Regions from separate parts of the Pleionea sp. WD8-19 genome, predicted to be linked through region 3. Evidence: predicted binding sites of a transcription regulator. Region 3 holds the regulator's gene; each other region holds the start of a gene.

Region 1 (10,518 bases), on a different contig from region 3:
AACTTTTTAATGTCTAACCCGGTAGCGCTGGCTGAAACTCAGAAAACCGGTGGTATGAATTTACTGCAAGGTATGAAACATTATTTGGAAGACTATGAGCGCGGCCAGGGATTACACAATGTCAGAATGACCGATCTCAACGCATTCAAACCTGGTGAAAACTTAGCGACTACCCCCGGTAAAGTTGTGTATCAAAACGAAATGATGCAACTGATTCAGTATTCCCCCACTACCGAAAAAGTGAATGAAACTCCCCTTTTGATAGTCCCACCTTGGATCAACAAATACTACATTCTCGATCTAAAGCCAGAAAACTCATTAGTGCGATGGTTAGTGGAACAAGAGCAAACCGTATTTATGATTTCTTGGGTTAATCCCGATGCTTCATTAAAGGATAAAAGCTTCGCCGACTATATGACTCAAGGCATCATCGAAGCGCTCGATGCCATTGAAAAACAAACAGGTGTAAAAAGCGTGAACACCATGGGTTATTGTCTCGGTGGAACTTTGCTCGGCGCAACCCTAGCGTATCTTTCAGCGACAAAAGACGAGCGCATTAATTCAGCCACTTTTTTTACAACGTTGCTCGACTTTTCCATTCCGGGCGAATTAGGTTGCTTCTTATCGAAAGAACAATTGGATATTCTCGATGAACAAATGGCAACCGAAGGTATTCTGGATGGCAGAGCACTGGCGCTTGCGTATAATTTGTTGCGAGAAAATGACCTCTACTGGTCCTATCATGTTAACAACTATTTGCTAGGTAAAGAACCGCCTGCATTTGACTTGCTGTACTGGAATTCTGACGCAACCAACTTACCAGCAGCAATGCATTCATTTTATTTGAATAACATGTATCTCGAAAACCGCCTAAAAGATCCAGGTGGTATCGAGCTCAATGGTATCGCTATCGATCTTTCACAAATACATGTCCCCTGTTATTTCCTTTCGGCAGAAAAAGATCACATTGCATTATGGAAAAGCACCTACCTAGGCGCACTCAAAATGTCCGGACAAACCACCTTTGTTTTGGCAGGTTCCGGACATGTCGCGGGCGTTATTAACCCGGCACAAAGTGGCAAATACAGTTACTTCATCAATGATACCCTTTCTGAAGACGCCGATACCTGGCTCCAACATGCCGAACAACACTCTGGTTCCTGGTGGCCACACTGGGCACAATGGCTGCGAGCCCAAAGCAATACACCCGTCACTGCACGAGATCCTGAAAAAGGAAAACTCAATCCGATAGAAGATGCGCCAGGAAGCTATGTATTGAAAACATTGTCTTAGTGTACGAGTTGCGAGTTGCGAGTTGCGAGTTGCGAGTTGCGAGTTGCGAGTTGCGAGTTGCGAGTTGCGAGTTGCGAGTTGCGAGTTGCGAGTTGCGAGTTGCGAGTTGCGAGTTGCGAGTTGCGAGAAATGATGAAAGCTCCATTTCGTTCCGTCAAGTAAAGTCTAAAAACTCCGACTGATTACTTGCCGTTCATAACTCGCAACGTTTTATTCATCCAACTTTCAGGGTTCGATAAAAGCGTTAGGACTGATAGCAAAACGCTTTGATAACGCTCGAATATGACGGACGGTGAGCGAGCGCTTGCCGTTAAGTATTTCTGACACGACGCCTTGACTGCCCACTTCCTTAAGATCGGACTGCTTGATCTTATGGACTTTCATCAGGTATTTAAGTGCGGTTATGCCACTGCCCACTTCATTGACGAGGAACTTCTCCTCGTACTGCTGAGCCGCATGCGCCATGCTCTCAATTAGGCCATTCAACGGACTGTTCACATCGTGCCCACTCAGCGACATGGCTTCTTCCAGATGGTTCACCAGGGCTTCGTAATCACGCTCAGTGTCAGGCCGTTGGATCAAGGGGGCTACTGCGTCCCAATGATTAATGGCTTGCTGCAATTGTTCATTCATAACACGTATCCCTCTGCTCTATCAGTTACATCACCCCAGGGCGCACATCTTTTACCATGGCGACCTGAGCCGTAAAGTTGATCATTGCCTTTAATAACAGGGTGGTACCCGGTACAAGAAACCAATACTCATTGCCCGAATTTCTGAGTTCAGAAAAAGTACGGCGTAACGCAATATCCGATGGGAAATCAGTATAATTCATGATCCGATACCAGCCATCCAGTGCTGTTTTTGAAGCGGGAAACTTCTCTTTTGCTTCAGCGAGTCGGTGCGTTGCTACGACTTTCACTTGTAAGTTCTCCTAACTTAAGCTCATCTCCAGTTGAGAAGATGTTCATCGATTGAATTTCATTATAAGACACGGATCGGCCTTATGGAGCGTGATTGAACACAATTTGTTATAATTGTGAACCATTTCATTATATACCATTCGATATATTCTGCCCGCGAATTAAACGGTAAATTTGTATAAGAAAGGGTCAATATTTGCCTTGAGAAAGCTTACAACTGTACGAAGCGCGATTCGCAAAAATCGAGCAAAGTCGCATGATAAAAGGGCTTCAGAGCGGAAATAGAAATTTACAACAGATTAATCAACTCAAATCATGCAAATCTCATCTTGGTAATATTTCCATACCCATGCGGAAAGGGTTCATTCTTGAGATGTCGTAATTGAAAGAGACTTGGCTTTTAGAAATTCGCTCAGATAGGCCGGTAAATCGCCAATAACTCATCAGCATGGCCACGTTGACCGCCATTGCAACTGATAAAACGACGCACCGGAAAGCTGACAATATCAGCGGGTTGGTACATGGCGCGGGTGATTTCGTTTTCATGATTGGAAATAACCACCGTAACATTTCGATTCGAAAGCTTTCTTGCTTGAAACGCCAAGCGCTCTTGGTCGTGCAAGCTGAACCCCGTTTTCGCGTAACTGGTAAAATAGGCAGTAGGAGAAATCGGCACATAAGGAGGGTCACAATAGACCACGTGATCACGTCGAGCTCGCTTCATAACCGTCTCGAAATCCTGACATACAAAATCCGCTCTTTGTGCCTTTTGCCAGAAGTGTATTAACTCGGCTCTTGGAAAATAAGGGGCTTTATACCTGCCAAAAGGAACATTGAAGCGGCCTTTTAGATTATAGCGGCATAAACCGTTGTAACCGTGGCGATTCAAATACAAAAAAAGTGCGGCCTTTTTTTCATTTAATGACGAAGCATTGAATTCTTCACGTAACCGATAATAAGCTTTTTCATTGTTAAATTTCTGATGAAAGTAAGATGCAGAGTAATCAATGAAATCATGACCTTGCTGCTTCAAGGTTTGGTATAGATGAATAAGATCAGGGTTGATATCCGCTAACAAATAGCGATCGTAATCGGTATTTAAAAATACAGCTCCGGAGCCTAGAAAAGGTTCAATTAACCGTTTACCAGCAGGTAAATGCTCAGTAATTCGATCAATTAAACGATATTTACCTCCGGCCCATTTTAAAAACGGCCGTACTTGCCCAGAACGCAATGAATTTGTCTCTTTTTTAGAATTTGCTGCACTATACGAGATTTTGTTTTGAATTGCATGAGCAAATGGAAAAAAGTAAAAGCGACGGCACACTCATCAAGGATGCCATCGCTAGTACTGACTCAATTGATTTTAAATTACTCCGGTAATTTAATTTCTTCGACTTTATACCCAAGTGCTTCGAACTGCGGTTTCAATGTTGCCATATCACCAACCACCAGTTTGGCCATAGCATCAAACGTTAGCAGTTTTTTCGCCAAAGCGTTCAGTTCATCACGAGATACCGACTTTATGATTTTGGATTGCTGCTCAACAAAACCTGTTGTCAACTCATACTCCAGAACATTTGCCATAAAACCAAGCTTATCGCGTGGTGTTTCGTACTTAAGCGCATCTTGTTGCCCTATCGCATTACGCATAAAACTCAGCTCGTCTTCAGTCATTCCTTGTTCATGATAGGCTTTAATTTCTTTTTCAAATTCAAGAAAAGATTTATCCGTCACATCGGCACGCACACTAGCCGTTGCGGTATACCCACCCATGAACTCATCACCCCAGAAGTAGGAATGAGCACCGTAGGTATAACCTTTGTCTTCGCGTAAATTAAGATTAATCCTGCTGTTAAAAGCGCCACCCAGGGCAAAGTTCATCAGCTCCGCTTTGAAAAACTCTCCAGTAAAGTCGCGTGGCAATTGCCGCTTACCGATACGAATCACCGACTGTGCCGCCTTATCTTTGTTGACCATGTAAATGACCTTAGGATCGAATTCAGCAGGTTTAAATGTCGCTTGTGCCGCCACCGACTTACCCTGCCATTTATCCAGTGTGCCAAATACCGGCATCACTTCTTTTTGCGGCAGGTTGCTGACCACAATAACCTGTGCAGACTCCGGCTTGACGAACTGCTGATAAAACCGCTTAACATCCTCTAACGTTAACGCGGAAACCGATGAAACACGTCCTTGATTGTCGATTCCTGCAATCGTGTCACCATAAAGCAATTGCAACCATGCTTGAAGTGCCAAACTATCGGCCTGTTTTTTACTATTTTGAATCGACTGAATGATTTGCGCTTGCAGCCGCTTAAAGTCATTTTCATCAAAAGCCGGCTGTACCAACTTCTCGGCCACTAAGGCCATAGTCGGCTTCAAGTTTTTGGTTAATGAACTGACATACACATTAATGCTTCTGTCGGCTGCATTGATGCTCACCGAACTGCCCAACTTTTGCAAAGCTAAGCTCATCTCTTCCGTCGAGCGTTGTTGCGTCGACTCATTCAAAAGGTCGGCCGTAATCGCTGCTAATCCGGCTTTATTTTTTTCGGTTTGGTAATGGCCACCAGGAATTTTGATCAAAATTGAAGTCGTAGGCGTTTCCAAACTTTGACTGCCTAAAACCGTCATTTTATTAGCCGTCTGCGCTTGCCAGAACTCAGGAACGGATACCAGTGGATTCGCTCCTGCCTTCGGTTGAACACTGCGATCGAAGTCATCTTTGGCAATTCGTACATCAAGTTCGGAAGCTTTCGTGGTACTGGTCGCCACAAAGTCACGTGGCGGTTGACGGAAATTATCTTTTTTCGCCACCTGCTCAAGTTTACCGTTAGGAACAATACTCATCACAACAGCCGGTTTGTTTTTTAGGTATTGGTTGTAAACGCGCATGACATCCGCTTTGGTTACCGAGTTGTAACGCTCGATATCTTTGGCGATGTAATTGGGGTTGCCAGTAAACGTTTGGTACGCAGCTAACTGACTGACTTTACCCGATACCGATTGCAAACCAAAAATGGTGCGCGATTCGTGTTGAGCCTTGGCTTTAATTAAATCGTCATCGGTGACACCACGTTGTTCAAACTCTTCAAATGCGGCGCGCATGATGGTTTCCAGATCAGACAATGTTTTACCCGAAGCCGGATTTGGCAATGCAAACATAGTGAACTGACAAGCAAGCTCCTGGCATGGATGCGATACACCCGCTTGAACAGCAAATTGGTTTTTCACCAAGTTCTTATAAAAAATCGATGTTTTTCCACCGCCCAAAATTTCGGCTAACAAATCCAATGGTGCTTCGTCTGCGTGACGTCCATGAACGGTAGGAAAGGCAAAATAAATCAAGGGTAAATGTACATTGTCCTCCATCGAAATGTAGCGATCCGAATCAAGCGTGACCGGTGCTTTTACCGGCATGTCCACTTCGGGGCCACGAGGGATGGAGCCAAAGTATTTTTTTACCATCTTAAGCACTGAAAGGGTATCAACCGACCCACCAATGGTAATGGTCGCATTATTAGGGCCGTACCAACGTAAAAAGAATTTCTTCAAATCATTCACGTTAACACGGTTCAAATCTTCGATATAACCGATTGTTTGCCAAGAGTAGGGATGACCCGCAGGGTATAAAGCTTCGGCGACACGTTCGCGCAACAAGCCATAGGGCCGATTGTCGTAGCGCTGGCCACGTTCGTTTTTCACCGTTTCACGCTGTACTTCGAACTTTTCCTGAGTAACGGCATTAAGCAAAAAACCCATACGATCGGCTTCGAGCCACAGCATTTTTTCCAGCTGGTTTACCGGTACGGTTTGAAAGTAGTTGGTACGATCAGCATTTGTCGTACCATTTAAAGTACCACCCGATTCAGAAACAATTTTAAAGTGCTCTTCATCAGCAACATGTTCAGACCCCTGGAACATCATATGCTCGAAAAAGTGGGCAAAACCCGACTTGCCTGGCTCTTCACGTGCTGAACCTACATGATAGGTCACGTCCACATGCACCAGTGGATCGGAATGGTCTTCATGCACGATTACGATCAAGCCATTATCCAGTTGATACTTCTGGTACGGGATGACAATATCGTCATCTTTTTGAGTGACCGTTTCAATGTGCGTGATCCCTTCAGGCAACGCCTGCTCGCTCAACGCTTTAGATTCACCGGCATCTGCAACGGATGACTTTTCTTCATTTTGCTGGCAAGCCGATAATAAAGCGGTCAATACCAAAATTTTCCAGAGTTTCAAAATGTCCCCTCTCCTATCGTTAATTCGGCGTAATTAAAATATCGAACTGTAAGTACAAACCTTACTTGGCAGACTCAGTCTGATTGAGATGGGATATCTTACATGATCGGTTGGTGAACACCTAACCGAGGTTAAAAACAGTCGTTATGAGCCTTAGCGTCAGGCGACAACGCTTAAATACTCACCTTGCTCTGGCGCATCAACAACGCCCAAAGCGCGCAATTTAGACACAAATCGTTGTTGTGGTGACTCTTGTTGGGTTGATGTCGATTGTTCATCATCAACTTCAGGCTCAGGTTGAGCTTTTTCTGCAGGTTCGGCGCTTTGCTGTTGAAGCAGCTCGGCTCGCGCCTGGTTAGCCTTAGCTGCCGCTTGCGCCGCCACCTGGCGATCCTGACCTGAAGGATCCGCCGGTGCTAGCGCGGCTCTTTGCACTTGTTGCATCTTTTGCAAAGTCGCTAATGCATCACCAGGAATTTCAGAAGTGTTAATCGGCACTTCTCCTCCAACCGCATAACTTCGGCCATCGGGACCTCGTTTGAACGTAAAGCTGGGTGCGCCGGCGTATTGACCACCCACCGCAGCATGTGCCGCTTCATGAGCCCGTACTTCGCGGTCTCTTACTCTTAACTTTTGAGTTTCTGCTTGTTCACGCTGCTGCTGTCTTTTTTCGGCTTGTTGTTCTTTCTCCTCTCGCGAAGCATCTTCTTCGCTACGTTCCCGTCCACTCTCACCTTCCGACTTTTCGTTGACTTGTTGCTTTTGTTCATTCGAAGACTCGGTGCGCTGACTTTCGGTACGCTGTGATTGCTGACCTTCTTCCGGAACAGGTTTCAAATTGACCGTTTCGGTCGATGCTTTGGCTTCGGGAACTCTTTCTTGCAGACGAGCGTCATTACGCACCGATTCGGTGGGTACATTAACAGAAGAAACCGGAATCGCGACCGGTGCGGAATTAATTACCATAAAATCAATGCCTTATAAAAGGCACAACCGGGTTAAACCTCAATATCGATGATACTGCCCAAGATCCGATTTTGCGCTTCGATAGACTTAGCATTGGCCTCTGCATCGCGCTCTGCCACTTTTAACTCCACCAAAGGTTCCACCAAATCCTGCGTGCCTTCCTTGTGCGCACTGGCAGATGCAATCTCATGGGCTGCTTGCCCAGCACGATTCACCGCATTTTGGAATCCACCCAATGCCGCTGAAAGACCATCAATTTGCATAAAAACCTCTAACTTATTGAAATACCGTTACTTTTGGAGTTAACCATAAGACAATTGGTTCATCCATCTGGTGCTCCATATTAAGTTATCGGCTGGACGCTCGGTGAGTTTAGCAATAAATGAGATTTTTTAGTTGCGAGTTGCGAGTTGCGAGTTGCGAGTTGCGAGTTGCGAGTTGCGAGTTGCGAGTTGCGAGTTGCGAAGAAATCTTAAATTTTCGTTTTGCCCCATCAAGTAATACCTGGTGGTTTTAACTCGAAACTCGGTACTCGAAACTGTCTTACCCCCAAAATCGCTGGTAAGCCACAACCACCCAAACAATGGATAACAACAACAAACTGGTGAACACCAAAGCAGAGCCAATATCCTTTGCTCTACCGGATAACACATGGCGTTCCGTTCCGGTGCGATCCACAACCGCTTCTAATGCAGAGTTGGCAAGTTCGGCCATCAGCACCCAAAAAACACTGGCAATCAGTAATATCAATTCAATATGCGTTTGCGCTAACCAAAACGACGTCGGGATCAAAATGGCTGCCAATAAAACTTCCTGACGAAACGCAGCCTCAAATCGCCAGGCAGCTTTAAATCCTTTCATGGAATAAAAAAAGGCATCGTAAATACGTGCAACACCGGTTTTACCTGGCTTTGACATACTTTCCCCCAAAAGTGGCTCTTGTCGATAGCGCTTGTCATGAATTATTCAAAAAGCTGTCACCTAAATGACACGCCCTTAGCACAAAGTTATTTGTGACGACTCATTCAGTGATAACTGAGAGTAAAGTGCAAATTATGAATACATTTTTCGAAAGAATCCACACTATCGATACTCAAGCTTTCCTCTGGATCAATTTAAAGCAAGGGTGCCATTATCGAAAGCTCATTCGAAATATTTCACGCACTGGCGACGGTCCTTTATACGCGGTTGCCTTATTAAGCATTCTGCTAACCGAACCAAAACTTGGTCAGTTATTTTTTACTGCAGCAATAATCGGCTACGCCATCGATGTATTCGTTTATTTGTTAGTAAAAAATGCAATCAAACGCGATCGCCCGCAACAAAAACTCGATGGTTTTGAAGCTTTAATCACACCATCGGATCAATTCAGCTTTCCGTCTGGTCATACTGCCGCCGCGTTTGTTTTTGCGACGATAATATTTCACTTTTATCCGCCTTATGCACTAGCCTTATATATCTGGGCATCTTTGGTAGGCATGTCTCGAATTTTACTGGGTGTTCACTTTCCCGGAGACATTCTTGCAGGAGCGATATTAGGCAGCGTTAGTGCGCTAATAGGTATTCAATTAACCTACCTTGTTTTTTAACTTTTGGAAAATACAACAATGAAATTGCTTTACGGCGTGCAAGGCACAGGTAATGGTCATATTACACGCGCTCGGATCATGGCCAAAGAATTAAAAAACGCCAATATCGATGTGGACTGGATTTTTTCTGGCCGAATCAATAACGATTATTTCGATATGGAATGTTTCGAAAATTACCGTACTTTTCGTGGCCTTACCTTTGCTATCGAAAAAGGTCGCATCAATTTTTTAAAAACTGGCTGGCAATTACGATTCCGACAATTGTGGAAAGATATCAATGCGCTGGATCTGTCCTTTTACGATTTGGTCATCAGCGATTTTGAACCGATTACGGCATGGGCCGCAAGACGTCAACAAAAAGAGTCGCTAGGATTATCACATCAGTGCTCTTTTATTTATGACATTCCGAAAAAAAACAACAACTGGATTTCAGATAAAGTTATGAAGTGGTTTGCGCCAGTCAGTCAACCGATAGGTATTCATTGGCATCACTTTAATCAAACCATTCTGCCTCCCATTATTGATACTGAAAATTTAGAAACCGTTGAGTTAAAAGAAAAACATATTCTGGTTTATTTTCCTTTCCAATCGCTGAAAAAGCTTTTGGAACTGTTTCGCCCTTTTAACAACCATCAGTTTTATATTTATCACGGTATAAACGAACCGATTGACGAAGGTCACATCCACGTTCGACCTTTTTCACGAGAGGGGTTTCAGCGCAACTTACATCGTACATCGGGTGTCATTTGTGGTGCTGGATTCGAATTGCCCAGCGAAGCCATTCAATTAGGTAAAAAATTACTGGTACAACCGGTATTCGGCCAAATGGAACAGGCTTCGAATGCGTTGGCTTTGGAACAGCTCAATCTGGCAACCGTATGCGACGACTTTAATCACGACATTCTCGACAACTGGTTAAAAAATACCGCCGATAAGCGATGGCAGTTTCCAAATACGGCAGCGGAAGTTGTCCAGTGGTTACAACAAGGAAACTTAAACGATGTTGATGCACTGGTGCAAAAACTTTGGTCACAAACGCGAGTACAGTCGATTTACTCGACCGTTTCGACCGCTCACTCAGAATAAAATCATTGACACAAACTTAATTAAACTTGGTGAACATCTATTCCCAAAAGTAAATTTTTACACATCCTTTTTTAAATACAACAGCTAACGTTACTCCGCACCAATAAACTGCAGTATTGTTGCCTTTTGTGGATGCTCGCTAAGCCACTGTTTGATATTTATCGCTTTAGCCGTATCATCATTACCAATGACTTTTCTTAAACGCTCAATTTTCATTGATTCTATTTTATCGGAGCGAACTTTACGCTGCCATTGCTCAGTAAATACTTTCGGTAACTTGTGCGCTAATTCCAGTGACTTTAATAACTGCCATTCACCACTATCGAGCCAAGCTTCATCACAACTGCTGCACAAGTCGATTCGATTATTCACTTCACCAGAAACAAAATATTTAGGCATCAATCGGC
Region 2 (10,518 bases), on a different contig from region 3:
GACGAGGTCACATGAAAAAAGGGAACAAACTGACAATCTTCTGCCTTATTCATTAGTAATGAATCCTTCAGTGCTCGTTCATTACTGGCTTCGTCGGTTGGAGGAACCCAACGCTCATCAACCAATGAAACTAAAACGTTGTGCCAAGGTAAATCCGCTTGCGACAATTGGCGATACATCGCCATCGGGGTTGAGCCACCGGAACACCACAGTGAAGCGTGATCGTTTTGCTGCAAACCCTCTTTTAAATTTTCTGCAATTTTTGCTGACAATGCCGTATTCGCTTCTTCACGACTGTCGAAGTAATGCAAACCTGAAAGTTCTACGTTCATGGTCAATCGGTCCTCGTATGTACTCTGTGAGTTTTAATTATCATCGTCCCGATTGTTAAACCATTTTCTGCCGTCTTTGGCAAGCAGTTGATCGGCTGCGTCTGGTCCCATAGAGCCGGCAGGGTAAAACTCGACCGGAACATCGTACTCCTCCCAGCCTGCGAGAATGGTGTCGGTCCAGCGCCAGGCTTCTTCAACTTCATACCGCGACATAAACAATGTTGCATCGCCAATAATTGAATCGTATAAAAGTCGCTCATAGCCTTTTGGGATATCAGCAGGGTCATACTGATCATGAAAACTCAAATTGAGCGCATCCGACACCAAGTTAAGCGCGCCCGACAAGCTTGGCTCCTGATTCATAAGCATCAGTTTGATGCTGTCTTTCGGTTGCAACCGAATGATTAAGCGATTTGCTTGCGTAGGTAACTTGAAAATGGAATGGTGAATATCTTTAAACTGAATATCTATTTCTGCATATCGGCTGGCAAGTCGTTTTCCGGTTCGTAAATAGAAAGGCACACCAGACCAACGCCAATTATCAATATCCACTTTTAATGCAACAAAAGACTCGGTATCACTGGGTGTTGGATTGTCACCTTCTTTATTGTAAGCAGGCACATTGTTACCATCGACCACACCGCTGCTGTATTGCCCACGCACCGAGTTGTATCGCGTTTTCTTTCCTTCAATGGCACGTAAAGAACGAAATACTTTTATTTTTTCGTGCTTTAAAGCTTCCGGTGTTAAATGTGTGGGGGGCTCCATGGCAATCAGCGCCAACAATTGCAACAGATGATTTTGCACCATGTCTCGTAACGCGCCGACTTTGTCATAAAAACTTTTTCGATTACCCACACCAACCGTTTCGGAAACCGTAATTTGCACGTGGTCAATAAAGTTGTGATTCCAAAGCGGCTCGAACATTACATTCGCAAACCGCAACGCAAGCAGGTTTTGTACTGCACTTTTTCCCATGTAGTGATCAATGCGATAAATGTTTTTTTCATCAAAAATCGCCGCCACCTGATCATTGATCTCAATAGACGACTCCAAGTTGTAACCAATGGGCTTTTCAATCACCAATCTTGATTTTTCATTCACCAGGCCAGCCTGTTTCAGGTGATCACAAATCGGCACAAATAAGCCAGGAGGCGTTGCCAAGTAATAGATATTACAGAGACGTTCCGAGTGTTCACCCAAATGACTTTTTAAAACTTGAAAGTCATCGGGTTTACTCGCATCCACTGATAAAAAGGAAAGTCGCGACAAAAACCGTTCAACAATTTGCGGGGCATCATCAGGATTGGAAGTGGCGTTTTCTCGTAACCCTTCCAGTGCTTCTTTTCGAAAGGTCTCATTGGAAAGTTGAGTACGTGAACATCCTACAATTTTTAGCTCATCGGCCAACAACGACTTACGCTCAAGGTTATAAAGAGCCGGTAGCAGTTTACGGTAAGATAAATCACCATTACCGCCGAAAAGGACCAGGTTACAAGCTTTTTCGTGTATGGAAAATGTCATAATATGAAACTTTATTACATATTTTCACTGAGTAGAGTCACTATTATACGGTTAAAATGTACAATAACAACGAAATAATTGTTAATTTTGCGCCAAAACGGAAAGAAAGTGACAGTCCACCAAGGATTTCATGTAATTTTATTACACAAATAAATTATTATTGATAAAAAATAACATAAATATGAAACTGACTTTCTTAAAAAGGCGGTTGTTGTTATAGTTTTAATACTTTAAAAGATCAGGTTAGTTCATGAAACTGATTAACAGAATAGAAGAAGCATTACAAACGCTCAGTAAATCGGAAAAAAAGGTAGCGCAAGAAGTACTTGCCGACCCACAAAAGGCCTACCAGTCGAGCATCGCCTCATTAGCCAAAGCGGCACAGGTCAGCGAACCTACGGTCAATCGTTTTTGTCGCTCGATGAATTGCAAAGGCTTTCCTGACTTTAAGCTGCAGCTCGCACAAAGCCTAGCCACTGGAACCCCTTATTTCACAGGTGCAGTCTCTCTGGATGACTCAACTCAAGAGTTTACCAATAAATTATTTGATGCGACATTAATGTCGATCAGTGAAGCGCGTAAAGCAGTAGATCCTTCCGCTGTTAGCCGAGTTGTCGATGCATTGGCACAAGCAAAACGCATATTGTTTTATGGCTTAGGCAGTTCAGCCGCTGTTGCTATCGATGCTGAAAACCGGTTTTTCCGTTTAGGTACACCAACCATTGTTTATGACGATGTACTTAAGCAACGCATGGCTGCCGCTGCTGCACAAACCGGTGACGTGCTAGTGATTTATTCTTATACAGGGCGAACCATTCCATTAATTGAAGCTGCGCAAATGGCCTCGCAATCGGGTGCAATGGTCATCGGCATAACCAGTGCTGACTCCCCCTTAGCCAATATTTGCCACTTAGTGATCGAAGTTCCGGGCGATCAGGAAGATACCGATATTTACACGCCAATGACCTCGCGCATTATTCATCTAACTATTACCGATATTTTGGCAACCGGTGTGATGTTGCGTAGAGGGCCAGTTTTTCAAGAGCATTTACGACGAATTAAAGAGTCATTAAAAGAAACTCGGTTACCGAAAGAATAGGTTCTAGGTTCTAGGTTCTAGGTTCTAGGTTCTAGGTTCTAGGTTCTAGGTTCTAGGTTCTAGGTTCTAGGTTCTAGGTTCTAGGTTCTAGGTTCTAGGTTCTAGGTTCTAGGTTCTAGGTTCTAGAAATTTTATATTGTCACATTTGTCCTTGGCGCGAGAGCAAGCAGGTAAAGGCCTCTTGTGCCGCTTTCATCCGCACACCCCCTCCGTTAATACGCGCTCATCCGCTGCTTTTAATCAGCGGTTAAACGCTTCCATAATAAAACTCAGCTCTTTTATTCGTTAATATTTCAACAATATCTCGTTTTATTACCAATCTATATTTATTTAGACTGTGTTTTAGTCTATATTGGCTCATAATTTTCGTAATTTTACAACATTATGCATTGGAGCCTACAATGAAAATAAGAACTGCAATCAATGGCTATGGCCGTATCGGCCGAAATATTCTGCGTGCAGTACTCGAAAATCCGGCTTATCAACACATTGAAATAGTCGCCATCAATGATTTATCACCGACAGAAGTCAATGCACATCTGACTGAATTCGATTCCGTACACGGTCGGTTAAACACCAACATTAGCTTTGATGAAAGCAGCATCACCATTAACGGCAATAAAATACATTACAGCCAAGAACGTGAACTACCCCAACTGCCTTGGCAAGAACTGGGTGTCGATTTGGTTTTTGAATGTACCGGTGTTTTTACCGACAAAGAAGCCGCACTAGGGCATATCACTGCAGGCGCGCAAAAAGTGGTGATTTCCGCACCTGCCAAAAACGTTGATTTAACCGTGGTTTACGGAGTCAATCACCAACAATTAAATGCGGATCACCAAGTGATATCCAATGCATCTTGTACCACCAACTGTTTATCGCCGATGGCGCAAATACTCAATCGTGCGATCGGCATAGAGCAAGGATTGATGACGACCATTCATGCCTATACTGGCGACCAGCGTCTTACCGACTCTTTTCACTCGGATTTAAGGCGCGCACGCGCAGCGGACAAGTCTTTAATACCAACCAAAACGGGGGCCGCTGCCGCGGTTGGTCAAGTATTACCCGAACTCAATGGCAAACTTGATGGTCTCGCCATTCGCGTACCGACTGCCAATGTTTCTCTGGTGGACTTTACGGTTACTTTTGAACGTGATACCAGCGTAATTGAAATCAATGAGTTAATGAAACAAGCGGCCGAAAATGAATACCAGGGAATCCTTGCCTACAACGATCGTCCGTTGGTTTCGATCGACTTTAATCACGATCCACATTCCTGTATTTTTGATGCCACCCAAACCCGTGTTGATGGAAAAATGGCAAAACTTTTTGCTTGGTACGACAACGAGTGGGGCTACTCCAATCGCATGGTTGATACCGCCACGGCTTTAATGGCACAAGTGGAGCAATTAAAAAAAGCGAGTTAAGTTTCCAGTCTTGGCTCAGTTTCATCACCCTGGGATGGGACTGAGCCACCCTTACATCTTCAAAAGTGTTTCGTCACACTGAACATCAATTCGTATTTTTTTCCAGGATCACCTTTAATACGATCTAACTGAAAGAAATTCGACTGGTTGTCACTGTTTTCAAACAGAGAATATCCTTTTACTGTTAATCGAAAAACGGCAGGAACAGTGTTTTTGTATCGATTGTGTTCCCCTTCCGCACGATTCACCCTTAACGACTCAAACATTCTGGGTTTACGCGTATCACTCCGCATAATCGTTATCTGAGGAACCCACTCTCGAGTTTGTCCCAAACCGTCAGCCGAAAGTGGTGTGAAAGTCGGTTCACGCTCTACACCAAAACTCATGTGCGTTCGGTGCGAGACACGATAGTTAATCCCTAACGCGTAATTCTTTTCTTGCTCACTAAAGTCGGCTTGAGATTGCTCAATACTGATTCGAGTATCCATCTCGCTTTGGTATTGATTGGCAAATATGGGGCTGGCTGGAGAAACCAAAAGCAAAATACCAGCAACCACGCGTAGCCATTGCTGTCGCCGAAGAGTTCGCTTGAGCTGTTTTGCCGTTAAAAACCCAAGCGCAACCAAAGATTCTCCAAGCGGTAACCCAGACTCAGCCTGATAACTTAACGCAATGGTCAATTGCTCGTCTGTGAGCTTTCCGGATTCAACCAATAATTGACCAAGGCGATACTTCTCCGTTAAATGCATGGGAACAATCACTCTGGAACCTTTATAAAGTTAAAGATTAGATCAACTCCCTAGTTTTGACTATCTCGTTTTCGGTTTTACAAAAAAACAATCTAATGACGTGATTAGTTATTACTTTCAAAAGTTTAGAAGCAGTCTGCCAAAAATATTTTGAGTATTAAAACCCGCTTTTAATTTCAAAAAAGGACTACCGAATGAATACAGGCAGTGCCGATATTGACCACAAAACTCTGTGCGGTTCTTTCGCGTTATCACTCTGCACGATTTATCAGCTCCAAAATAAAAAGTCGCACAAAATAATTTATCGACAAGAAAAATATTAATTGATTTTCATCTGAGAGGATGTGCGTAGAATTCGCGCTCCGGTTCATGGCAGCCAACTCTTAGCGGAAGTATTCATGAGTGCTTATCAGAAAGTCGAATCCATTGCCGAAAGTATTGCCTGCGGGCTCGTTCAAAGCGGCTATTTCGTTGCTGATAACCTGCTTCACCATGCGCAATGCGATGACTGGTATAATGCGGCGCGAAATATTCCAAAAGCAGCTTTCAAAAATGCAGCTATTGGACATCATCAGAATAAAACCATTAACGCTAATATTCGGCGAGACTCAATCCTATGGTTAAGTGAATCGACACCTGTTTTAGGCGATTACTACCGTTGGATTCGCCAATTGCAATCACAATTAAGTCGACAATTGTTTATCAGCTTGCCCAATATTGAGTGTCAACTCGCTTACTATGAGCCAAACGATTTTTATAAAAAACACAAAGATGCATTTAATAACACCCGTTCGCGCATCATTTCTTCCGTACTTTATCTCAATCCTAATTGGCATTCTGAGCATGGCGGAGAGTTGGTCATGTATTCCCCTGATAGTAAAAGCGAACTGTTTCGTTTGCAGCCCCAGCTGGGAACTGTCATTTTTTTTATGAGTGATCGATTTCCACACGAAGTATTGCCTGCTTCTCGTGATCGCTACAGCATTGCCAGCTGGATGCGACAACGAGAAATCGATACGATTTAAAAACTATTCAACCATTATCCCAGGCCGCACTCAATACGCTTCATATAAGCCAATAATGCCTGCTCATCAAAACCAGGAGATCGCTCCAAACCCTCTACAACCCCCATTTGATCCGCGTGTGCGCGGTGCTGCCCTAACTTTAACTTACCTTCCATCGTTTCGATCTCAATACGAAAGCCTCCAATAGCCTTCACCAACCTTTCGCTTATTTCTGGTGTGACAATTTCTCTCTGTTCCATTAATTCAGGCTCCATTCGCGCTGTTAGTTTTTCCACCAACGTCAACGTTTCTTCATCGTCACACATCGTTATCTTTCCAGTCACGTGCACAGCCGCGTAATTCCATGTTGGCACTGCCGGACTCTTCGCATACCAACGGGGAGAGATGTAAGCGTGCGGTCCGTTAAAAACAGCGAGTACTCGACTGTTTTCAAGTTGTTGAAGGTGTGGGTTAGCCCTAGCTAAGTGCCCGACCAAAAAACCTTCTCCATTCTCTCCAGTTTCATAGAGCAAAGGGATATGAGAAGCATTAAAGCTTTCCGAAACCAGTAACGCAAAAGGAAACTCTCGAATAAAATCAATTTTAAACGGATCAGAAGGCATTTTAAGTTTTTCGGGTGTGTACATTTTTAACGGTAGTCGCTAATTTTGCTTTGAGTGTCGCAATTATCCCAACTTAATTGATAAAAGAAAAGTTAACTCTTAGCTGAAATAAACGTTGCTGTATACCATATAATCAACTATACCTAACAGAACCCTCTTCCATATTTTTCTCGAATATTTGATAGCCTTATGCAGGAATCGGAAACGACTGAGATTCCAGCGATCGTAATTGGCGAAGGTGTAACCGCACTCGGCACCTTACGATCACTGAAGCAGCACCGTGTCACCGTGCTAATGGATTGTCATCATTCCGATTGCGCCGCTCATTCAAGGTGGTATCAACCCATTCGGTTTCTCGGTAAAAATAGAAATGAGATAAATTTTGATGCATTGGCCGAATTACCTTACAAAAAAATGGTACTCATTCCCTGTTCCGATAACTTCATTACACAAATATTTAATTTACCCGACAAATACAAACATCGCTTTCTTCTTTCCTCCTGCGAACCTGCCGCACTGAATACACTGGTGAACAAAGCCGACTTCGCAGCCCAAGTTCAAAAACTGAACATCCATGCGCCTCAAACCTGGATACTTCACGATGAGCAGTCACTGAATCGTCTAACCGAGCCCGATTTCACCAATGCCTTTTTAAAGCCGACAACTTCTGAATATTTTCTGGATGAATTCGGCGCTAAAGGATTTCGGGTCAGCTCCAAGCAAGATGCAATTGAGAAGTTTCAAAAATTTTCACAAGCCGGTTACCAAATGGTTTTACAAAAATACATTTCTGGCCCGGCGTCTAATCACTATTTTATTGATGGTTTTTGTGACCGCCTTGGAAACATTAAGGCCCTGTTAGCACGACGCAGAGTCAGAATTTATCCAACAGATTTTGGTAACAGTTGTTTTATGTATACCGTAAAACCAGAGCAAACCAAAAACGCGGTGGAAGATTTAACGGCATTGTTAAAATCCATTGACTATCGCGGTGTGTTCAGTGCAGAGTTTAAACACGATCCGGAAACCAATGACTTTAAGTTGATTGAAGTGAATGCTCGAGTTTGGTGGTATGTGGGTTTTGCCACCAGTTGCGGAATCAATACACCTTGGATGGCGTATCAAGATGCACTCGAACAACCGGTAGAAGAAGTCACCCAATATCCGATAGGCAAACGATGCGCTTACCCTTACTTCGATTTAAGTGGATACCGTGAATCGAAGGAAAAACCGATCGGGTTTTTAAGCATGATTTTCAGCTGGATTGGTGCTAATCAGCCCATTTTCTGTTGGCGAGATCCTTGGCCTGCTTTACACTCAACAACCCGAGTTTTTCGCAAGTTTTTGTCGCGCAGAATCGTACCGAAACATAAATCTGATTCTAAACATCAAGCATTAAAGTAATTAACTTACATTTATTGTACTCGAATCGACTCAACCCAAATTAACTCACAAGCACCATCCCCTGTATCGGTTCTTGAAAGTGAACTTTGCCAACGCCAACCATCACTGTGACTGACTTTTACGAGCTTTCCAGATAAGGTGATCACCTCACCTTCTCGAACGGCGTTAATATTGCGCGCAACCTGCTCATTGGCCGGTATCAAATGCATATTGGCGCTGCTGGTTTCCACCTCATTGCGAGGAATAACGAACTCATCCGTTCGCCAGTAATACCATCGGTTACGTTGTGAAATATCAAAGTGGGCCAACACGGATTCATCCGACATTTTTCCCCAGCCAAATGCAAAATCAACGGGAGATAAATCTGCTTCACGGCCAAAACTGTAACGCTCTTTACCGAGAACTTTAGCTTGAATATAAAACGTTGCCAAAGGTGTAATTTGATAGCCGTTATAGGTAAAGGAAGGCGCATTCGGTAAGATTTGTTGAACTGGTTGCAGTGGCGCTTTAACGCCTGGTCCGTAGCTTACATCATCAGCAGGCCAAAATATGACAAGCAAAATAATAACAACGATTGACCACAGCACTTTATCCATTAAGCGTCACTCATTTTTGTTCGCTCTTTGCTTGCGCTTCTACTTTATCCGAAAAATATTGATACAGTTTTTCGACTTTACTCGCCACCACGACCTGACAATAGGGTTGCTGTTGATTTTGGTTAAAATAGTTTTGGTGATACGCTTCGGCAGGCCAAAACTTCTCACGAGCAAGAACTTGTGTAACGATTGGCGATGAAAACTCCGACTGCTTTTCAACCATTATTTTCTCAATGAGTTCTTTCTCAGCGTCGTTATCATAAAAAACAACCGAGCGATATTGAGTCCCCACATCGTTACCTTGCCGATTTAATGTCGTTGGATCGTGGATGGTAAAAAAGATATCCAATAACTCATGCAGGCCGATGACTTCTGAGTTGTAATCGATTTTGACAACTTCTGCATGTCCCGTTGTTCCATAGCACACGCTTCGATAATCCGGGTTGTCTTTTTGGCCACCACTGTAACCAGAACGTACCGATATAACCCCTTTTACTCTTTGGAAAACAGCTTCTAGACACCAAAAACAGCCGCCACCTACTACGATCGAATCCATCAACGTTTCTCCTTATGCTTATCTTGTTCGACTTGTTTCGCATGCTCCAGCTTTTTAGCTTCTTCTTCCTGTTCGGATTCATCATCCTCTTCGATATCTTCGCAAATATCGTGCAGTTCTTTTAATTTACTGGAAATTTGTTGGTGTAGCGACTCTAACGTTTCTCCTGCGGGTAAACATAGCAACTCCAGTGCTTGTTCAAAGTTATTCACCGCGTACACATGAAATTGTCCACTTTCTACGGCTTCAACCACTTCTCGCTTTAACATTAAATGAGGCAAATTAGCTTGTGGAATAATAACGCCCTGCTCTCCTGTCAGACCTCGTGCTTTACACAAACTGAAGAATCCTTCAATTTTTTCATTCACACCACCAATGGCTTGCACCTCACCAAACTGATTCATTGATCCGGTAACCGCCAACGATTGCTTAATCGGTTTATACGTTATGGCAGAAATTAACGCGCACAATTCAGCGAGTGTTGCACTGTCACCATCAATCAAACCATAAGATTGTTCCATAACAATATTCGCAGAAAGAGTCAGCGTAAAATCTCGTGCATAACGATTGGCTAGAAAGCCCGATAAAATCAATACGCCCTTGGAATGGATCGATAATCCAAGCTCGCTCTCTCGCTCAATATCGACAATGCCTTTATTACCAGGGAAAACTGTAGCTGTGATACGTGCCGGTGTACCAAAATCTGTCGATCCAATTTCCCAAACGGTTAATCCATTGATACTGCCAATCACTTCTCCTGAAGTATTAATGATGATTTGCCCTTCGAGAAACTCTTGTTGAGTCTCGTAACTGATGCGCGAATGTCGAAACTCTCGTTCATCGAGCGCATCGATAATATGCCGACTGTGGATTTTTTCGTCACCATTTTGTAACCGGATCACATCGGCTTCACCAAGTAACTCAAACACTTCACCAAAGCGTGTCGAAAGTTTATGCTTGTGACCGCATAATCGCGAACTGAACTTAACCAACTCGATAAAACCTTTTTGCGACAGTTCTGCAAAACCTTCTGCCTCGCTGTGTGTTTTAACCAATTGAGCCAAATGCACGAGGTTTGCCTCGTTATTATCCAGATGCTCGTCAAAATCCACCAGAATACGAAATAACTCGCTGAATTCGGCGTCGTGATCTTGCAAAAGATAATAGAATTCGCGACTACCGACTAAAACAATTTTCAAAT
Region 3 (10,518 bases):
CGACAAAAGAGTTCGGATCAGTAAAGACAACCAGTTTACCACCGGACAATACATATTGATCGATGGCGTAGAGCGCTTCATCACTCAATCCTTTCGGCTGTATCAATAACAACAAATCCAGATCCTCAGGGAGTTCCGTAAAATCCTTTTCCAGTGTTTTAACATCGAACAACTGCTCAATTTGTTGCATCACATACCAAGCTTGCTTCGGCTGACGCGCAATAGGATCAAATCCGCCATTTGCTGAAACACCATCTACCAAGCCCAGAACTGGCTGTTTACTTTGATTCAAGCGATAAATCAGACGACTGATGTCGTATTCCAAAAAAGCCTCTTTCTCAGGATGAAAATACGGCAGTAACTGTTTGTCATCGACACTGTTGGTCCCTGCCAGTCCAAAATAGATATCATCACCACTGGCGCTTTGACCTATTGCTTGCAATCCAAACTCGGAAGCCTTGTCTTCGTCTTCAGAGAACGGCTCCGGATCGATCACATGCAGTACCAGTTTTCCTTTCGATAAACTTTCGTACTCCTCCAATAACTCTCTCACGCGTTTTGCGTAATTTCGAATCGTTGGTTGCGACTCGCTGGCCCGTTCTGAGAAAAAATAATACAGATTGATGGGTTCATCCAGCGATTTTAAAATATTGCGAGTACCGTCACTCACACTATAAAGTTGCGTTTCGGTTAAATCGAACCTTACACCTTTAAACAATAATTGATTAATGGTAACCACCAATAAAAACAAACCAACAAGCGTTAGCAGCCCCAAACGAGAAAACAATTTATTCATTCGCTTTGCTCCTTAATTTGCTTTCTTCGCATCAATGATAATCACCGATGCGATTAATGAAAATGCAATAACGATGGCAAAATAAAACACATCGCGGAGGTCCAATACACCTTTAGATATGGCATCAAAGTGCGTTAAAAAGCTGAGCGATGCGATGGCATCGATTATCCATTGCGGCAACCAACCCGAAAAGAAGTCAAGTAACGCAGGGAAACCAATAAATAGAAAAACAAAGCTCACAACGAGCGACAAAATAAAAGCAATAACCTGATTCGACGTCGCGGCCGATATGCACATTCCAATGGCAAGATACGCACCGGCTAATAAAAAGCTTCCCAAATAGCCTGCGAATATAATTCCGTTGTCTGGCTCACCCAAATAATTCACGGTAAACCAAATAGGAAACGTGAGAAATAAAGCGAGGCCAGCCACCAACCAGGCCGCCAGAAACTTTGCCAATGCGACTTGTGATAATTTAATTGGCAAAGTGAGTAGCAGCTCAATCGTCCCAGACCGACGTTCATCCGCCCAGATACGCATAGCCAGTGCGGGCATTAAAAATAAATAAAGCCACGGATGAAAGCTGAAAAAAACATCCAATTCTGCTTGCCCGCGTTGATAAAACCCACCCAACTCAAAAGTAAATAGCCCGCACAACACTAAAAAGATAATGATAAAAACCAATGCCAGCGGTGTCGCAAAGTAACTTTTCACTTCACGCTTTAACAAGTGACCGATCATAAAATTATTCATGTTAAGCCCCTCGAGTGATTTGACGGAAAACATCATCCAGCTGTCCACTGGTTAACTGCAATCCGGAGTATTGAATTTGTTTTTCATTGAGTTTGGCAACCAGTGGAGCCAAAGCTTTGACGCCGTCACCTTTTATCAGCAGTTTGCGATCGCCATTTAAGTGTACCGACTCAACCCCTTCAATTTGTTTAACAAACTGGTAATCTTGAGCCGGATCCCAGTTCACACGTATAGCATTGTGTTCGTCAGATTGAGCAATGAGCTCTTCAGGTGTTCCATCAAATAATTTTTTCCCATGCGCAATAATCATGGCTCGGTTACAAACCGCGGAGACCTCTTCCAATATATGGGTAGAAATAATAATGATCTTGTCTTTCGCCATATTGCGAATCAGGTTACGCACTTGATGCTTTTGATTGGGGTCCAAACCATCGGTTGGTTCATCCATGATCAAAATTAAAGGATCATGAATAATCGCTTGAGCAATCCCAACCCGGCGCTTAAAACCTTTTGATAAAGTCTGAATCGGCTTGTAAATCACTTCTTGCAGCTCTACTTTACGGATCACATCGGCCAATCGCTCAATCAGCGCATCTCCGCTGTATCCTCGTACTTCGGCAATGAAATACAAAAAGTCATAGACCGTCATATCTTCGTAGGCAGGAGCACCTTCCGGCAAATAACCGATCAGCTGTTTACAGCGAACCGGATCCTGCTCAATATTATGACCATTGATTTCAATATTGCCGCCCGATGCAGAAAGAAACCCGGTTAGCATTTTCATTGTTGTGGATTTACCGGCGCCATTTGGACCAAGAAATCCTAAAATATCACCTTCTTTCACTTCGAAAGACAAATTTTCGACCGCACAAAAGTCGTCGAAGTAGCGAGTGAGTCCCGTTACCTTAATCATTTTATTTCTCCCGACTTTTAATATGTCACTGGAAGGCCAGCAGCTTATCGAACCCACTAGCCAAAAGGAAAGCTGAAATTATTAGGATTAATTTTGATTTTTCAAGAGGTAAATTTGTGAAATTTTTCCAGATTTTCAACGGTTTCCCTGCAGGCCACCGGTATGCCAAAGCAGCACTCGCTCACCAAGCGTCGTTCCGGTAGCATTGACAAGTCCTTTTAAAGCCATGCACATTTTAAGGGTATAAACCGGTTCCAGTGGCAGCGACCAAAATTGCTCCAGTTGGTGTTGTTCCATTTTCATGGTGTTATCGATTTTGCCAAAGCCCCGACCACAATAATCATGCACCAATTTTAGATTCTCAGGCCACTCAATCGATGAAACTTCAGATAAGTGGCGTAAGCTGGTTTCTAATGAACGAGCTCCTTTCAATACAACGACCCCTATCACTGGACAGCGCCAGCCTCTGCGTAACACACCGGCAGCAATTCCTAACGCGGTACAACCTGTGCCTACTGGAACCAATATGCTGTCCGGTTCAAATTCAAGCTCATCCACCGAATCCATCACACCGCGCAATCCAAACCTATCGCTGCCTCCTTCTGGTAACCAAAAGGCGTCCGGATCCATTACTTGCTGTAATGCTAAATTAGGTTGTTCCCGCAACAGCCGAAAGGTCAACTTGTCAATAAATCGGAGCTCTGTTCGCCAACCTTGAATATCGAACAACGTAGCAGCAAACGAGTCAGGTCTATGGCCTCGAATAAAAAAGATGGAGGGAATTTTGAGCTTATGGCACAAATAACTGAGCGCATGTAGGAAGTTAGAACGATTTCCCCCCATTGATACAACTCTGGAGGGAGGCGTATTCAACCATTCGTTGCTCCAATATAGGAGTTTTCGCGCTTTATTTCCGGATATTTGCGGGTGAATTAGATCATCTCGTTTAATCCAAAGCGCTACTGACGACGCCCAATCGGGAGAGTCAAGAGGCTGCAAGGGCGAAGGAAAGCAAAAATTAAGCGCATTTAAATTGCTCACGACAAGCGATAGAATTTAGAAAGTTGCGTTAGAAAGATTAGAAGAGCAAATAGGAATCAATGCCGCTACAGGTTAGCGACATCGGCCATGATTAACCAAGAAGTATCACGTTTACGTCGATCCACTCTCACACGTCGGTCCAGCCCGAAGTTACTGAGTAAGTTTTCCAGTCGGCGATTGTTATTGGTTCGACGTCGATCAATCCGACGTTCCGGTCCAATGTAGTAACGATCACCATTCGATTCTGCAAAATACGCAGCTGGTGTATCACTCATTGTCTTAGTAACCTCTTGTGAGAAAAGTCGCACCTTGAACAAAAAACATCCATATTCAGTCAAGATACTTGCATTTTAGTCTTACCTTTGAGAATTTCCAAAATTATCCACGATATTCGGCAAAATAATACGGATAACCGGGTAAGATTTTGATTAATATTTCACCATGTGATAAAAACGGCGGCGATTATGGCCTTTTTAGATAAAGTATGTCGATGTAAAAAAGTCACAATTTTGATGGCTCACGGTGCTGGTGCCGATGCAGACTCTGAATTTATGCGACAGATCAAGCAATTACTAGAGCACGATGATGTACAAGTTGTACGGTTTAATTTCCCTTATATGGCATTGAGTACTCAAGATGGCAAACGGCGTCCCCCCGATAGGATGCCCAAACTTTTGCAATGTTTTAGCGAAAACATTGAACAATTGGAGTGCAAAAACCTTTGGATTGGCGGCAAGTCTATGGGTGGAAGAGTAGCCACTATGTTACATCTGCACCCAAAGGTTATCGGTACTTTTGTACTAGGGTATCCTTTTCATCCACCAGGAAAACCCGACAAACTCAGAACGGAACACTTTAAGGACATGGTCAAACCCTGCTTGATTTTACAAGGCGAAAGAGACACATTTGGCAGTCGGCAGGAGGTCGCATCTTACCCGCTGCCTTCATCGGTTGATATCCGTTGGGTAAAAGATGGTGATCACAGCTTTAAGCCAAGAAAAGCCAGTGGCGTGACTCAAATCGAAAATATCACTTACGCCGCTCAATCAATCAGCGAGAAAATCTTTTCAACGTTACCGAACGATTAGAGCGTGTTTATCTATTATTTTTTACCCATTAATGCTTCAAGGTCCGTTTTCGTTAATTTAAGAATTCCTTCCGGATTTATAATTAAAAAAGGCTCACCCGTGGGTGAGCCTTTCGCCTCGCGAATCAAATTTCCGATATTACTTAATCAGTTCTAACAACTCTTCAACTTTGCTTGCAGGTAGCGGAATATAACCGTCTTTAACAACGATTTCTTGACCGGACTTGGAAAGAACCATTTTTACGAACTCGCGCTCTAGCGGCGATAACGGTTTGTTCGGGTTTTTATTTACATAAACATAAAGGTAGCGGCTTAAAGGAAATTTACCGTTCAAAGCATTTTCTGAAGTTGCTTCAACAAAAGCATCCCCTTCTTTTTTCGCCAGCGGAACTAAACGGACGCCTGAAGTTTTGTAACCGATACCTGAATAACCGATACCATTTTTAGACTGGCTAATGGCTTGAACCACAGCAGCAGAGCCCGGTTGCTCATTGACACTGTTTTTATAATCACCTTTACAAAGTGCTTTCTTTTTAAAATAACCGTAAGTACCAGAAACCGAGTTACGACCGTATAATTGAATGTCGCCCAAACCATTAATCCCTAACTGGTCCCACTTGGAAATATCTGCATCAGAGCGGCATTTACGAGTGGATGAAAAAATCGCATCGACCTGAGCAATGGTTAAACCTTGAATGGGATTGTCTTTATTTACGTAAACAGCCAAAGCATCAATCGCAACAGGAATAGCCAAAGGCTTGTATCCGTGTTTTTTTTCGAAAGCAGCGGTCTCTTTGCTCTTCATTTTGCGACTCATCGGTCCGAAATTCGATGTGCCTTGAGTCAATGCTGGAGGCGCAGTAGATGAGCCAGCAGCCTGAATTTGAATATTCACGTTTGGGTACATACGCTTGTATTCTTCAGCCCAAAAGGTCATCAGGTTAGCCAATGTGTCGGAACCTACTGACGACAAGTTGCCTGAAATACCGCTGGTTTTTGTATACTCAGGTAATTTAGGGTCAACTTTGGACTCGGCAATTACGTGAGAATTGGCTAAAGCAGCCGCCATACTGGCCGCAATTGCAACGTTTTTTAGCAATTTCATGATACTCTCCCAAAAATGTCTTTTATCCCCCGAATCAGGATGCAAGCATGATAGGCACCAAATGTTTCCTTTTTATGACACATCATGCAATTCTATTTTTAAAACCAAATCAGCTCGTTACAAGCCGTACTGGATTCACTGCAATATCAAAAATGGCCGCTTTTAGCCGATCAATTGACAGCATGGAAATAGCAATAAAAGCAACTTCCTTTGCCAACTTCACTTTCAACCTGTAAGCGCGAACCATGGCGTTCAAGAATGTGTTTTACAATGGCCAGACCAAGCCCGGTGCCACCAACTTCTCGATCACGACCATCATCTACGCGATAAAAGCGTTCGGTAAGCCGTGGTAAATGTATCGGATCAATCCCTGGCCCCGTATCGCTCACCGACATTTTCAAGCCTTTGTTATCCGTTTCCCATGCCACAACAATATCGCCGCCTACCGGCGTGTAACGTACCGCATTAAAAATAAGATTAGAGAAAGCGCTATGCAATTCTTTCTCGTTCCCTTTTACAGAGTATTCCGTTTCACATGTGAATTGAATATTGTGTTTTCCATCGCTTAATGCTCGCGCTTCTTCGCAAATATGTTTTAGTATTAAGTGAGGCTTTACTGCACTTTGTCGTATCGGCTCATCTCCCGATTCCAACTTAGATAACGTCAACAAATCATCCACCAATGAGCGCATACGCATCACTTGCTGCCCCATTTGATCGATAGGCCGATGAAAAAAACTGGGTAACTGCTCTTTAGAGTCGCTAAAAATCTCAACATAACCATTAACCACCGTTAATGGCGTGCGTAACTCATGAGAAACATTCGCCACAAAATCTTGACGCATTTTTTCCAGTTGATATAACCGGGTAACGTTGCGAATCATTAAAAGCCGTTGATTTCGATTGTAAGCGGTGAGTCTTAGCGACAGTTTGGTATCATCGTCGACTGGTGAGGTAATTTCGACCGGCAACACATAGTCTTGTTGTTCCAGATAATTGACAAACTTGGGGTTACGCAGCAGGTTGGTGATCCTTTGTCCCACATCTTGTTTTGAATTAAACCCTAATAGTGCCTCCGCTGACTTGTTAAACCAGACGATTTCACCAAACTCGCCTAGTACAACTGCACCGTCGGGCAGTGCAGCGGTTGAAGCTCGAAACTCACTTAAAATATTGGCCAAACGTTTACGCGATTTACGATTGCGTTTTTGCAGCAAGTAAATGCTATGAAAGATATCGCTCCAAATCCCTTCCGATTCCGGAGGGTACAAATTGCGCGAAGACGTAAGCCAGTGTTTCAGTCGATAAATTTGTCTTAAATGCCACCCCAGATACAACGCGGTAATGGCAAATAAAATTTCGCCGGTATAGCCGGTAAACAAACCTATGACTATACCAACCGCTGCGGTAAGCGAAACAAACCAGATTTCCACACCCCAATAGCGGAAACTTCGCATAATCAACTCTTTTCGAACCTACCGACTCGCACGACGCGACTAACCACGATGAGAAAAGCGATAGCCCGCTCCACGTACGGTTTGTATGTAATTTTCAATTCCAAATGGAGCCAAAGCTTTTCGTAAGCGACGTATATGAACATCAACGGTTCGCTCTTCAACAATCACTTGATGCCCCCACACCGAATCGAGCAATTGACTTCGCGTAAACACACGCTCTTGATGCTCCAAAAAAAACAACAGTAATTTGTATTCGGTGGGTCCCATTTTCACCGACTGACCATCAACAGTGACTCGGTGACTTGCGGTATCGAGGCGAAGACGTCCCGATTCAATCACTTTTTCAGAAGCGACACTGGGTTCAGTTCGACGTAAAACCGCTCTGATTCGAGCCATTAACTCTCGTGGAGAAAACGGCTTGATCACATAGTCATCCGCACCAGCATCCAGTCCTTTAATACGGTCGTCTTCTTCACCACGAGCTGTGAGCATGATCACGGGAACTTCCTTAAATAAAGTACTCTTTTTCACTTTTCGAGTCATCTCGATTCCGGAAGCACCTGGCAACATCCAGTCGACCAGTAACAGATCAGGAATGGTTTCTTCCTGTAACAACGATAACGCTTTTTCGGCAGTCCCCGCTTGTAACGTAGAATAGCCCGCCTGCTCCAACGAAAACACCAACATTTCACGTATGTCGCGTTCGTCTTCAACGACCATAATGGTTGCACTCATAACCTAACCTATTCTATAAAGTGTTTCGAATATTACTTCAACATGTTCTAACTTCGTATAAAATGTCAGAAAACACGATTCTTAAAATTACTCTTCGCGCCCTTTTGCTAACTCTTCCATTTCTTCTAAACTGACGTGACGCACGTCTTTACCTTCCACCAAATAAATGACGTACTCACAAATATTTCGTGCGTGATCGCCTATTCGTTCTAATGCACGCGCCGACCACATCACATCCAGTGCAGAAGAAATGCTTCTTGGATCTTCCATCATATAAGTGATCAATTGACGAGTTATCGCATTGTATTCTTCGTCGGCCGTTTTCTCCTTTTGCGCAACACTTAAAGCGGCTTGAGTGTCTAGGCGAGCAAACGCATCCAGCGCTTCATGCAACATGGTTTTTACATGGTTGCCTAAATGAATTACCGAGCCAAACTGCTTTTTAGACGGAATAGAGTCTTCCATCGACAATGCAATATGCTTCGCCATTCGAGCAATTTTCTCTGCCTCATCACCTACACGCTCTAGATCGGTAATCGTTTTAATAATGGCGACCACCAAACGCAAGTCACCTGCTGCCGGTTGACGCTTCGCTAAAATACGAGTGCATTCCTCATCAATGCTCACTTCATAAGCATTCACTTTTTGATCACGTTCAATGATCTCTTTCGATAACTCTGAATCCAGTGTAGATAAAGCTTCCATCGCCAGCTCAATTTGCTCTTCAACCATTCCGCCCATGGTCAAAACACGCTGGCGGACGTTTTCCAGCTCTTCATTAAACTGTCGAGATATGTGTTGCGTAAATTGGCTTTTATCCATCATTTTGAATTACTCGCTATTAGTTTCACTCGTTTGTCTGGAGAGCGTGATAACTATCTCTCTTCAATACTATGTCGTCTTAATTTAACCATACCGCCCGGTAATATAATCTTCGGTTTTCTTTTTACGAGGGTTAGTAAAAATCACATCGGTTTTATCAAATTCGACCAAGTCTCCCATGTACATAAAAGCGGTATAATCGGAAACACGTGCCGCTTGTTGCATGTTATGTGTAACGATGACAATGGTGTATTGGTCTTTCAAATCGTGGATCAATTCTTCAATTTTTAAAGTCGAGATGGGATCCAATGCCGAAGCAGGCTCATCCAAAAGCAAAACTTCCGGTTGTACAGCAATGGCGCGAGCAATTACCAGTCGCTGTTGTTGACCACCAGACATACCTAATGCATTGTCATCAAGACGGTCTTTCACCTCATCCCATAGTGCTGCACCTTTAAGCGCCCACTCAACCACTTCATCCAGAACGCTGCGTTTGTTGATCCCTTGTAAACGCAAACCATAGGCCACATTTTCATAAATGGACTTGGGAAACGGGTTGGGTTTTTGAAACACCATACCAACATTGCGTCTTAAATCCGCAACATTGACATCATGACCGTAAATGTTTTTGTCGTTTAATCGAATGGCACCTTCGGTACGCGCAATATCGACCAGATCGTTCATACGGTTAAAACAGCGTAATAAAGTCGATTTACCGCAACCACTGGGACCGATAAATGCCGTGACCTTCTTTTCCGGAATCTGCAAGTTAATATCGTAAAGCGCTTGTTTTTCACCGTAATACAAATTTAGCTGGTCTACTTCCAGTGCAATTTTTTCGCCTTTCAGCGCATTTAAATTAACACCATCCATCGTATCGTCTTTGTTCAAATCGAGTTTCAGTTCTGCAGTCATAGGTTCACCTATTTGAAAATCTTCACGCTTGCTCATATTCAATCGTCAATCCGTCATTTAATGTTCTAGCGACTTGTATTTTTCACGCAGTCGGTTACGGATTTTTATAGCGGTAATGTTGAGCAAAATGATTACCAATACCAATAAAAGTGCGGTTGCGTAAACCAGTGGCCGCGCCGCCTCTACGTTGGGACTCTGAAAGCCAACGTCATATATATGAAAGCCGAGGTGCATGAATTTACGCTCTAAATGAATAAAGGGCGCATTAGCATCGAGTGGTAAAGTTGGCGCTAGTTTCACAACCCCTACCAGCATTAGCGGTGCAACCTCACCCGCTGCGCGAGCAATCGCCAATATTAGACCGGTCATCATTGCCGGACTCGCCATTGGTAAAACAGTTCGCCACAGCGTTTCAATTTTTGTTGCACCAAGAGCCAAGCTGCCTTCACGGATTGATTTAGGAATTCGCGATAAACCTTCTTCCGTTGAAACAATAACAACGGGTAAAGTCAATAATGCTAAAGTGATTGAAGCCCACATCAACCCAGAGGTTCCGAACGTTGGTGCCGGCTTCGCTTCGGGATAAAACAGCTCGTCGATACTACCACCCAAAAAATACACAAAAAAGCCAAGCCCAAATACACCGTAAACGATGGAAGGAACACCAGCCAGATTATTGACAGCAATTCGGATCAAGCGCGTTAAAAACCCTTGTTTGGCGTATTCATGCAAATAAACCGCAGCAACAACACCAAAAGGTGTGACCATAATCGACATCAGTATTACCATCATTACGGTACCAAATATTGCGGGAAAGACACCGCCTTCAGTGTTAGCTTCTCGCGGCTCGTCAAATATAAACTCGCCTACTTTACTGAAGTAATGCCCAACTTT

Evidence for each region. The regulator PhoB, encoded in region 3, activates phosphate uptake and scavenging genes when phosphate is short. The targets are predictions, from matches to a motif close to TGTCATANNNNTGTCANA.
Region 1: the regulator PhoB is predicted to act here: its motif matches at 8,412-8,429, upstream of ACTUJY_RS15160 (phosphatase PAP2 family protein).
Region 2: the regulator PhoB is predicted to act here: its motif matches at 2,026-2,043, upstream of hexR (transcriptional regulator HexR).

What each region holds. Positions count from the first base shown of each region.
Region 1 covers NZ_JBUZOU010000013.1:105,780-116,297, forward strand. The annotation lists gene ACTUJY_RS15120 (PHA/PHB synthase family protein) at 1-1,293, shown strand, start outside; gene ACTUJY_RS15125 (helix-turn-helix domain-containing protein) at 1,519-1,926, opposite strand; gene ACTUJY_RS15130 (hypothetical protein) at 1,952-2,215, opposite strand; gene ACTUJY_RS15135 (Dam family site-specific DNA-(adenine-N6)-methyltransferase) at 2,629-3,450, opposite strand; gene ACTUJY_RS15140 (M16 family metallopeptidase) at 3,588-6,470, opposite strand; gene ACTUJY_RS15145 (putative metalloprotease CJM1_0395 family protein) at 6,630-7,436, opposite strand; gene ACTUJY_RS15150 (hypothetical protein) at 7,469-7,699, opposite strand; gene ACTUJY_RS15155 (diacylglycerol kinase) at 7,980-8,354, opposite strand; gene ACTUJY_RS15160 (phosphatase PAP2 family protein) at 8,492-9,025, shown strand; gene ACTUJY_RS15165 (MJ1255/VC2487 family glycosyltransferase) at 9,044-10,111, shown strand; gene ACTUJY_RS15170 (zf-TFIIB domain-containing protein) at 10,202-10,518, opposite strand, start outside.
Region 2 covers NZ_JBUZOU010000022.1:18,904-29,421, forward strand. The annotation lists gene pgl (6-phosphogluconolactonase) at 1-332, opposite strand, end outside; gene zwf (glucose-6-phosphate dehydrogenase) at 366-1,856, opposite strand; gene hexR (transcriptional regulator HexR) at 2,107-2,955, shown strand; gene gap (type I glyceraldehyde-3-phosphate dehydrogenase) at 3,357-4,385, shown strand; gene ACTUJY_RS18955 (hypothetical protein) at 4,445-5,146, opposite strand; gene ACTUJY_RS18960 (2OG-Fe(II) oxygenase) at 5,479-6,159, shown strand; gene ACTUJY_RS18965 (FMN-binding negative transcriptional regulator) at 6,174-6,785, opposite strand; gene ACTUJY_RS18970 (carboxylate--amine ligase) at 6,951-8,165, shown strand; gene ACTUJY_RS18975 (hypothetical protein) at 8,177-8,761, opposite strand; gene msrA (peptide-methionine (S)-S-oxide reductase MsrA) at 8,772-9,317, opposite strand; gene ACTUJY_RS18985 (Lon protease family protein) at 9,317-10,518, opposite strand, start outside.
Region 3 covers NZ_JBUZOU010000003.1:197,696-208,213, reverse strand. The annotation lists gene ACTUJY_RS05210 (Gldg family protein) at 1-796, opposite strand, end outside; gene ACTUJY_RS05205 (ABC transporter permease) at 809-1,549, opposite strand; gene ACTUJY_RS05200 (ABC transporter ATP-binding protein) at 1,551-2,462, opposite strand; gene ACTUJY_RS05195 (1-aminocyclopropane-1-carboxylate deaminase/D-cysteine desulfhydrase) at 2,598-3,503, opposite strand; gene ACTUJY_RS05190 (hypothetical protein) at 3,569-3,778, opposite strand; gene ACTUJY_RS05185 (alpha/beta family hydrolase) at 3,968-4,591, shown strand; gene ACTUJY_RS05180 (PstS family phosphate ABC transporter substrate-binding protein) at 4,730-5,695, opposite strand; gene phoR (phosphate regulon sensor histidine kinase PhoR) at 5,866-7,152, opposite strand; gene phoB (phosphate regulon transcriptional regulator PhoB) at 7,192-7,887, opposite strand; gene phoU (phosphate signaling complex protein PhoU) at 7,975-8,712, opposite strand; gene pstB (phosphate ABC transporter ATP-binding protein PstB) at 8,794-9,582, opposite strand; gene pstA (phosphate ABC transporter permease PstA) at 9,682-10,518, opposite strand, start outside.